3 regions of the Devosia sp. A369 genome follow, and region 2 is predicted to be linked to each of the others. Evidence: predicted binding sites of a transcription regulator. Region 2 holds the regulator's gene; each other region holds the start of a gene.
What was found. The regulator PhoB, encoded in region 2, activates phosphate uptake and scavenging genes when phosphate is short. The targets are predictions, from matches to a motif close to TGTCATNNANCTGTCAT.

Region 1 (3,271 bases), on a different contig from region 2:
TGGCCTATCAGGCCGCCGGCACGCCGCTGGTGATCTTTGCCGGCAAGGAATATGGCACCGGCTCGTCGCGTGACTGGGCCGCCAAGGGCACCAATCTGCTCGGCGTCCGCGCCGTGATTGCCCAGTCCTTCGAGCGCATCCACCGCTCCAACCTGGTCGGCATGGGCGTCATCCCGCTGCAGTTCAAGGATGGCGAGAGCTGGCAGACGCTCGGCCTCGATGGCACTGAAACCATCGATATCGACGGCGTCACCGCGATCGCGCCGCGCGCCCAGGTCAATGTTCGCATCACCCGCGCCGATGGCACGGTGCTTAATGTCGAAACCCTCTGCCGCATCGATACCGCCAACGAGCTCGACTATTACAAGCATGGCGGCATCCTGCACTACGTGCTGCGCAGCCTCGTCGCCGCTTAAGGCTTCGGCTTATTCACTTTGCAAATGGCGGCCTCCGGGCCGCCATTTTTGTTTGGCGTGATCGCCAAAGCCGCCCCATCCCCAATGTCACCCCGAACGCGATCGGCACCTCTCCCTCGAGGGGGAGGTTGGGAGGGGGTGAGAGCCTCGATGTCCGGAGCAGCAACCCCAGTTCACTCTGACGGCAGAAACTCCGCCTCTCACCCTCTTTTGACTAGCGAGCTTCGCCGCCCCCGGCTTACAACACTGCTCATGACGATCAGACCCCTTTTCGGCACCCTCCTCGGCCTTGTCGCTTTCGCTGCCCTGGCCCATCCGGCCGGCGCCGACTCCACGCGGGCGCGACCCAAGGCGGTGGTGGAATTATTCACCAGCCAGGGCTGCGCCTCCTGCCCACCCGCCGACGCGCTGCTCACCATGCTGGCGGCCAGGGATGACGTGGTGGCGCTCGCCTATCACGTTGATTATTGGGACTATGTCGGCTGGGAGGACACCTTCGGCACCGCTGCCTATTCCGACCGCCAGCGGGCCTATGCCAAGAGCTGGGGCTCGTCGCGGATCTACACCCCGCAAATGGTGGTCAATGGCGCCAAGGCGGTGGTCGGCTCGCGCCGCAGCGAGGTGCATGGTGCGCTGGACGGGGCCAGCCTGCCGCTGGCCGTCGATATCGTCCGCGAGGGCGATATGCTCAAGATTTCCATTCCGCCCAATACCAGCCTCGACGACGCGGTGGTCTGGATGGTGACCTATCTCGACCGCGCCGACGTCAAGATCGACACCGGCGACAATGCCGGCAAGGCGATGGTCTATACCCAGGTGGTGACCGGACGGCAGGTTCTGGGCATGTGGGAAGGGGCCAGTGGCGCCCATCTCAAGCTACCTTTGCCCGAAGTGTTCAACGAGGTCAGCACCGGCATCGCCGTCATCGTGCAGCAGGAACGCCAGGGCCTGCCCGGCCCGATTCTGGGCGCCGCCAGCTTCGAGCGCTGACGCGACCAAAAAAATCCCGCTCCTGGGCACAGGAGCGGGGAGATTGGTCAACTAATTGGGAGGCTGGCACCCGGGCTTCTGGGTTTGGGGGCTCGGTCGGCCCAGATGCCAGCCACTGGAGGCAATGACCCATTGATGACGCTGCATTCGGGCATCCGCAGGGACAGAATGTGACCGAATTGGGGTATTTTGAGCCTATTGCCAACTCGGGCAATTGCCGTAATCATGACGGGGTGATGACAGGGAGCTAGGGCTGGCTTGCAAAGTCCGGCAAACGACAGCAAGGCAAAGCTGGCATTGGTGCATGTGGGAGACCCACAGCCCGCGCGCGGCATTCAGCCCATCGTCGCGTTCGATCGACGCGAATTGATGCAGATTCTGTCGGTCTATGGCAGCCATGTGATCCGCGGCGAGTGGCGCGATTACGCCATGGATTTCCTCAAGGACCGGGCGCTGTTTTCCATCTATGCCCGCGTCTCCGAGCGCCCGCTCTATGTGGTCGAGAAAAACCCCAAGCTGCGCAATCGCCAGGGCCAATATCTGGTCAGCAACCAGCAAGGCCTGATCCTGCGCCGCGGCCACGACCTGGCTCAAGTCCTCCGCGTGCTTGACCCTCATCTCGTCGTGGTGGGGTGAGGCTTCGCCTCGGGCTTTTCAACGCACTCGATGTCATCCCGGCCTTGAGCCGGGACCCATCCTGAGATGGTTCAGCCGGCGTAATCTGGAGATGGGCGAGATCGGGGATGGGAGGTCGCTCCCATTGGGCAGAGGAAACCGGCAGCTGCGTCTGCAACATTGGCGTACCTGAACCAACCTGCGAAAATCCCGGCATGATGGCGAGGCGGCTGTCTCACTAACTAACTATCCATCGAGGCAGCGCCTCGCCATCATCGCTCGAAACCCGCACACAGGCGGCGCTTTGGCACGCCGCTACAGCCCCAGCTGCAAATGCTCGATATCCAGCCAGCGGTCGAATTTGAACCCCACCGCCTCATAGCGCCCCACAGGCCGAAAGCCGAATTTCTCATGCAGGCGAATGGAATTCTGCGTGCCCGCCGTGATCACCGCAATCATCTGGCGAAACCCGAATGTTCGCGACTGGGCGATCAATTCGCTCAGCAGCGCACTGCCGAGCCCCCGGCCGGTAGCGTCGGGATGCAGGTAGATCGAATCCTCGCAGGTGAAGCGATAGGCCGGGCGCGGGCGATAGGTCGAGGCATAGGCATAGCCCAGCAGCCGGCCTGCGTTCTCGGCCACGATCAGCGGATGGCCGAGGGCAACGAGATGGCCGAATTTTTCCGCCATCGCCGATTCGCTGGGCGGTTCGGTGTCGAAGGTGACCGTGGAGCTGTCCACATAATGGCGGTAGAGCGCGGTGATGGCGGGCAAATCGGCCCAGGCAAACGGGCGGAGCAGATGGTCGGACACTTGGGTGTTCCAGACAAAGAAAAGGACCGCAGCTGTTGTAAGCTGCGGTCCAATTTGTCGTCCAATAAAATCGCCGCTTGGGCGCCGATGTTACTCGCGATTGCCGAACAGGCGGAGCAGCATCATGAACAGGTTGATGAAGTCGAGATAGAGGCTCAGCGCGCCCATGATGGCGCCCTTGGCCATCACGTCGGCGCCGTGGGCCTCGTTGTAGCCTTCCTTGATCTTCTGCGTGTCATAGGCGGTGAGGCCCACAAAGATCAGCACGCCGACCGCCGAGATGGCGAATTCGAGCATGGAAGACTGCATGAAGATGTTGACCAGCGACGCGATGATCAGGCCGATCAGGCCCATCATCAGGAAGCTGCCCATCTGGGTCAGGTCACGCTTGGTGGTGTAGCCATAAAGGCTCATCGCGCCGAAGGTAGCGGCGGTGA
Region 2 (3,271 bases):
GTTCAATGTCTCGATCCAGCTGTCGTCGCCGCGCTGGGTGGTGGGGCGGGCTCTCTCGCTGTATCAGACCGCCACGTTCGGCGGCATGGCGATGGGTAGCTGGGTCTGGGGAGCCAGCGCGGATGGCTTCGGGCTGGGGGCCGCCCTGGTGATGGCGAGCCTGGTGCTGCTGGTGTGTGGGCTGGTCGGGTTCCGGCTGCCGCTGCCGGAGTTCAATTCGCGGGACCTCAACCCGCTCGACACCTTCAATGAGCCGGTCCTGAAACTCGATATGCGACCGCGCAGCGGGCCGATCATGGTGATGATCGATTATCGCATCGCCCAGGAAGACATTCCGCGCCTGCTCTCGCTGATGGCGGCGCGGCGCCGCATCCGTATCCGCGACGGGGCCAGGCAATGGGCGCTGCTGCGCGATCTTGAACATCCCGATATCTGGACCGAGTCCTATCACGTGCCGACCTGGATCGACTATGTGCGGCACAATCTGCGGCGCACCAAGGCGGATGCGGAGAATAGCGAGCAGCTGCGGGCGCTGCATCGGGGGACCGAGCCGCCGAAGGTGCATCGGCTGATCGAACGGCAGACGGTGCCGCTGAGCGATGATACGCCGTTAAGGGATATTCCGGAGGTTTGAGGGGGCACCCCTCAGACGTGTAGAGATTTGGCCCACCCACGATGTCACCCCGGCCTTGAGCCGGGGCCCAGCCTGAAATGGAACCGGTGGCTGGATCTCAGGATGGGTCCCGGCTCAAGGCCGGGATGACACCGCGTTTTGGGGTGGGATGGTGCTCACCCGTGGGTTTACGCCACCTGGGCGAAGCGTTCGTCGAAGGCGTAGCCGGCGCCGCGGACGGTGCGGATCGGGTCGGTGTCCTTGCCGCGATTGATGGCGCGGCGGAGGCGGCCGATATGCACGTCGACGGTGCGCTCATCAACATAGACGTCATTGCCCCAGACGCCATCGAGCAATTGTTCACGCGAATAGACGCGGCCGGGGTGGCGCATCAGATATTCGAGCAGGCGATATTCGGTGGGGCCGAGATGGACGTCGCGGCTGGCGCGGCGGACGCGGTGGGTGGTGCGGTCGAGTTCGAGATCACCAACCTTGAGCGCAGCAGTAACCAGATTGGGATTGGCGCGGCGCAACAGCGCGTGGATGCGGGCCATCAGTTCGGGGACCGAGAAGGGCTTGACCACATAGTCGTCGGCCCCGGTGGCGAGGCCCCGGACGCGCTCTTCTTCCTCGCCGCGGGCGGTGAGCATGATGATCGGCACGCGGGCGGTTTCCTCGCGGGCGCGGAAGCGTCGGCACAGTTCGATGCCGGAGATTTCGGGCAGCATCCAATCGAGCAGGATCAGGTCGGGCAGCTTGTCCTGGACCGCCTGCTGGGCCTCGTCGCCGGTTTCGGCGGTGACGACGGCAAAGCCTTCGGCTTCCAGATTATAGCGCAGCAGGATGGCGATATCGCCTTCGTCTTCGACAACGAGAATGGTGGCGGGCATGGGGGGCTCCCCTTGGGCCGGCGCGCCGGCGTTCGATTTGTATCTCCCTCCCCCTTGAGGGGAGGGCTGGGGAGGGGGTGGTTTGGCGGGTCACTGATGGACCCCCACCCCCGACCCCTCCCCTCAAGGGGGAGGGGAGGAAAGGCCGATCAGGCCTTGAGCTGGGTGCGTTGCAGTTCCTGGACTTCGCTGGTGAGCTGCTTGCCGGTCTGCAGGTAATAGGCGCGCTCGGCGATGTTGGTGGCGTGGTCGCCGATGCGTTCGAGGTTTTTGGCGCAGAACAGCAGATGGGTGCAGGGCGTGATGTTGCGCGGGTCTTCCATCATGTAGGTCAGCAGCTCACGGAACAAAGACGTGTGCATGGCATCGACCTCGTCGTCGCGGTTGCACACTTCGATGGCGGCGGCGGCGTCGCGGCTGGCATAGGCGTCCAGCGCATCCTTGATCTGGCGCAGCACCAAGGCCGTCATGTTCTTGACGCCGTTATAGAAGCTGGGCTGCAGATTGAGGCCTTCGAGCTTGAGCGAGCGGCGGGCCAACTGCTTGGCCATGTCGCCGACGCGTTCGAGGTCATTGGCGACGTGGATGGAAGTGATGATGGCGCGCAGGTCGGACGCCATGGGCTGGCGGCGGGCGATCATCGAGACGGCCATTTCGTCGATCTGGCGCTGCATGTCGTCAATGCGCTGATCGGCGATGATGGTGAGGTCGGCCAGCTCGCGGTCGAGCTTGAGCAGGGCCTTGGTGCCGTTCTCGATGGCGACTTCAACCTGGCCGCCCATCTCGGCGATGGATTGGGCCAGTTGCGTCAGCTCGTCGCTATAGGCGGTAACGATATGGTCGGTGCCAGTCGGGGACATGGGTAATTCCTCTTAGGGCGCGGGCGTTAGCCGATGCGGCCCATGATGTAATCCTGGGTCTGCTTGTTGACCGGATTGGTGAAGATGTCTTCGGTGACGCCTTCCTCGATCAGATTGCCCAGATGGAAGAACGCGGTCTTCTGGCTGACGCGGGCGGCCTGCTGCATCGAGTGGGTGACGATGACGATGGTGTAGTTTTCGCGCAGCTCGTCGATCAGCTCTTCGATGATGGCGGTGGCGATGGGGTCCAGGGCCGAGCAGGGCTCGTCCATCAGGATGACTTCGGGACCGACGGCAATGGCGCGGGCGATGCAGAGACGCTGCTGCTGGCCACCGGACAGACCGGTGCCGGGCTCGTTGAGGCGATCCTTGACCTCGTTGAACAGGCCCGCCTTGCGCAGCGAGTTGACGACGATTTCGTCGAGGTCGGTCTTGGAGCGGGCGAGGCCGTGGATTTTGGGGCCGTAGGCGACGTTTTCGTAGATCGACTTGGGGAAGGGATTGGGCTTCTGGAACACCATGCCGATGCGGGCGCGCAGTTCGACCACGTCGAGGCTGGGATCGTAAATGTCTTCGCCGTCGAGCTTGATGACGCCGCCGACCTTGGCGCCGTCAATGGTGTCGTTCATGCGGTTGATGCAGCGCAGGAAGGTGGACTTGCCGCAGCCGGAGGGGCCGATGAAGGAGGTGACGGCGCGGTCGGGAATGTCGATCGAAATGCCGAACAGGGCCTGCTTGGCACCGTAATGCACGGTGACGTCGCGGGCGGTGAGGCGGATCGGGCGGTCGAGGGCGTCGATGGGGTTCATTGCGCTATTCACTGATTGCTGGGTCATCTTAACCGTGCTGGCGACCATATCCATTTGGGATGTCCTTTAGCTAGGCGCGCTTTTCGAGGCGCGAGCGCA
Region 3 (3,271 bases), on a different contig from region 2:
ACCAGGATTATTCCCCAATCGAGCGAAAAGGTCAGGCTCAACCCGGCAAGGATCATGGCGAAGCCAAGATACATCGGGTTGCGGGTGAAGCGATAAGGCCCTGATGTCGCCAGCTTGAGGCTGGGTTGGTGCGGGGAGGGATTGGTGCCCACCTTGGTAAAAGTTCGGATGGCCGATACGCCAAGCGCGAGTGCGACAACGAGGAGCACCACCCCCAGATAAAGCGCCCAACTCGCCCCCGACATTGGCGGCAGGAACTGCAACGTGCCGGTGAATTCCATGCCGATGGCGATGGCCAGCGCGATCAGCAGAATGAACGGCGGTAGCATGATGACGTCTGGATGGTCGTCGTTGCGCGTGACTGACATTTGCTGTGCTCCCAATCGGGTTCATTGCGCATCTATCAGCATACACCCATGCAATAGCCGATCATAGCAGCGCTACACCCGCTTGCTGGCGAGCACTTCGAAGGTGCTGTTGATGGTGGCGACGGAGCGGTCGTAGTCGGTGAGGGCGAGGCAAGCGATCAGCGTGTCGATGATCGCCAACTGGGCAATGCGGCTGGTCATAGCCTCGGTGCGGAACTGGGTTTCGCGGGCGAGGGTGTTCAGCACGATATCGCTATGGGCCAGCAGCGGCGATTTGCCGAAATTGGTGATGGCGATGGTCGTGGCGCCGGCCTCTTTGGCGAGCCGGGTTGCGGTGAGGGTTTCGACCGTGCTGCCGGAGTGGGAAATGGTCAGCACGGCAACATCGGGGCCGGCGAGAGACGCGGTGATAGCCTGGACGTGACTGTCGACGGCGGCCCGTGAATTGATGCCGATGCGCAGCAGGCGATAATTGGCGTCTTCGGCGATCGGGGCGGCGCTGCCGATGCCGAAAACTTCCACGCGTTTTGCCTGACGGATGGCCTGCACGGCGCGTTCAAGCGCAACTGCGTCGAGCGCTTTGCGGGTGTCGTCGAGCGCCTGCATGTCAGACTGGAAAATTTTGTCGATCACGGTCGCAGCCGAGTCACCCCGCGCCAGGTCTTCATGGATGAACTGGATGGGCTGGACCAGATCGCGCGCCAGCGACAGCTTGACCTCCTGGAAGCCGCGGGCGCCCAATTGTTGGCACAGCCCAATCACGCTGCCCTCGCTGACATTGGCGCCCTCAGCCACTTCAGTGACGGACATATGCACCACATCCTGCGCGTTGGCCTCGATGAAATCGGCGATGCGCCTTGCAGCGGGGGGCAGGCCGGACTTCAGCGCCGCCAGGCGATCCAGCACGCCGCTGAGCGATGGTTCGGAGTTTCGGCTCATGGTCAGATCCTAGACAGCTATTCTCAACGGAACGTCGAAGCCGGAGCGGATATCGCCGTTGCGCACCTGCACAAACGCCATGCCCAGCCGCCGCGCACCCTCGCCATCAGTGTCAGCATTATCGCCGATCATGATGGCCTCGCGTGGCGCAATACCGAGGCGCCGGCACGCCGCCTCGAACAGCAGCGGTTCGGGTTTGCCGACACAGATATGGCGGGTCACGCCGGCTGCGGCCATGACGGCAGCGGCCAAAGCGCCAGCCTCGGGGACTGGCTGGCCATGGCTGCCGGGGTGACTGCGATCGGGGCACGCTACATAGAGCGTGGCGCCGCCGGCCAAGGCTTCGGCAGCGCGGGCCAGTCGGGCATAGCTGAAGCGCCGGTCGCGCGCCACCAGCACCACATCATAGGTTGTGCCGTCCACATCCAGTCCCTGCCGCTTGGCGTAGTTCCGCAAGGCCTGGCTACCGAGCAGCAGCAGGCTTGCGCCCGGCTGGTTGCGGGCAATCAGGTCAATGGCCGAAGTCCCGGCCAGCACGATACGATCGGGCTGCACCGGCAGGCCCATGCGGCGCAAATGCCGGCACAGCAGTTCGGGCGTGTGCTCGCTATTGTTGGAGACCAGCATGTAGCGGTCGGCGGCCTGCGCCAGCAGCCAGCGCGCATCCGGCAGCACCAGATTGCCGCTGATCAGGGTTCCATCGAGGTCCACCAGATAGCCGGCGGCGCGCGTCATAAGCTGCAAATCAGCCTCCTTGTCGATCGCTTTAGGGTGTTGAGTTTTCCTCAATTTGTCAAACATCATTAAATGAGCATGTTTCATTTTACTGTCACATAAGCCCGTTATCGCTGGCCTCACCAAACGGCAATTCTCCGCCGAGCAGCGAGGCAGACATGAAGATCGCAATCATCACCGACATCCATCACGGCCCGCTGTCGCATACCAAGAAAGAGGGCTGGGACGCCCTGGCGGTGGTCGGTGACTTCGTGACCTGGGCGGAAGGGCAGGGCGCTGATCTGGTGCTCGATCTGGGCGACCATATCTCCGACACCGGCCCCGAGGCCGATGCCGCCGCGATGACCGAAGTGGTGGCTCGGCTGGCCCGGTTCGCCGGACCGCGCGTCCATCTGCTGGGCAACCACGACGTTGCCAATCTGAGCATTGCCGACAACGAGGCCATCTTCGGTTGCTCAATGGCGAGCCGGGTCATTGATCTTGGCGATTTTCGCCTGATCGCCTGGCAACCCGATGTACGCCTCGTGCCGCCAGGCTTTCAGCCCACCGGTGCGGCTCACCTCGATTGGCTGGTGGCGGCGCTGGAGCAGGATGAGCGCCCGGCGATCATCGCCACCCATGTGCCGCTGTCCGGGCATTCGCAGATCGGCAATTACTATTTCGAACGCAATCCGGGCTACTCTACCTATCCCGACCACGACGCGGTGCGCGCCGCCGTGGAAGCGACTGGCCGGGCCGCGGCCTGGCTTTCCGGGCATGTCCATTGGAACACCATCACGCCGGTTCGCGGCATCCAGCACATCACCGTGCAGTCGCTGAGCGAGCGCTTTACCACCATGCCGGAGCCGGCCGCCGCCTGGTCGCTGCTCGAGATCGCCGATGGCCAGTTGAGCCTGACGGTGCATGGCCAGGACCCATTCTACGCCCGCGTGCCCTTCCGGGCTTCCGGTGCGCGGCCCTGGTTGGCGCCGCACGCTCCGTTCCGTCAGGCCGAGGCCGCCGCTGCGGTCAGCGAAGATGCTTGAGTTCCTTGCCCGTCGGGCTGTCGGCGGCTTCATCACCATCGCCGTGGTCATCGTGGCGGTATTCTGCGCCACTAGGCTCACCGGCAATGCCGTCGAGATGATGCTGCCACCCGGATCTGACCCGGCGATCCAGGCGGCGCTGGCCGCGCGTTATGGGCTGGACCAGTCGGCCTGGGTCCAGTTCTGGACCTACCTTCAGGGCCT

Region 1: the regulator PhoB is predicted to act here: its motif matches at 1,632-1,648, upstream of ACX3OZ_RS13295 (DUF2794 domain-containing protein).
Region 3: the regulator PhoB is predicted to act here: its motif matches at 2,124-2,140, upstream of ACX3OZ_RS07900 (HAD-IIA family hydrolase).

What each region holds. Positions count from the first base shown of each region.
Region 1 is NZ_JBTMWV010000009.1:126,301-129,571, forward strand. Features, by position in the region: gene acnA (aconitate hydratase AcnA) at 1-416, shown strand, start outside; gene ACX3OZ_RS13290 (DUF1223 domain-containing protein) at 669-1,406, shown strand; gene ACX3OZ_RS13295 (DUF2794 domain-containing protein) at 1,665-2,042, shown strand; gene ACX3OZ_RS13300 (GNAT family N-acetyltransferase) at 2,337-2,834, opposite strand; gene ACX3OZ_RS13305 (Bax inhibitor-1/YccA family protein) at 2,925-3,271, opposite strand, start outside.
Region 2 is NZ_JBTMWV010000016.1:40,835-44,105, forward strand. Features, by position in the region: gene ACX3OZ_RS16195 (MFS transporter) at 1-634, shown strand, start outside; gene phoB (phosphate regulon transcriptional regulator PhoB) at 802-1,503, opposite strand; gene phoU (phosphate signaling complex protein PhoU) at 1,653-2,363, opposite strand; gene pstB (phosphate ABC transporter ATP-binding protein PstB) at 2,390-3,172, opposite strand; gene pstA (phosphate ABC transporter permease PstA) at 3,243-3,271, opposite strand, start outside.
Region 3 is NZ_JBTMWV010000004.1:264,222-267,492, forward strand. Features, by position in the region: gene ACX3OZ_RS07890 (methyltransferase family protein) at 1-368, opposite strand, end outside; gene ACX3OZ_RS07895 (MurR/RpiR family transcriptional regulator) at 441-1,307, opposite strand; gene ACX3OZ_RS07900 (HAD-IIA family hydrolase) at 1,317-2,042, opposite strand; gene ACX3OZ_RS07905 (metallophosphoesterase family protein) at 2,201-3,067, shown strand; gene ACX3OZ_RS07910 (ABC transporter permease) at 3,060-3,271, shown strand, end outside.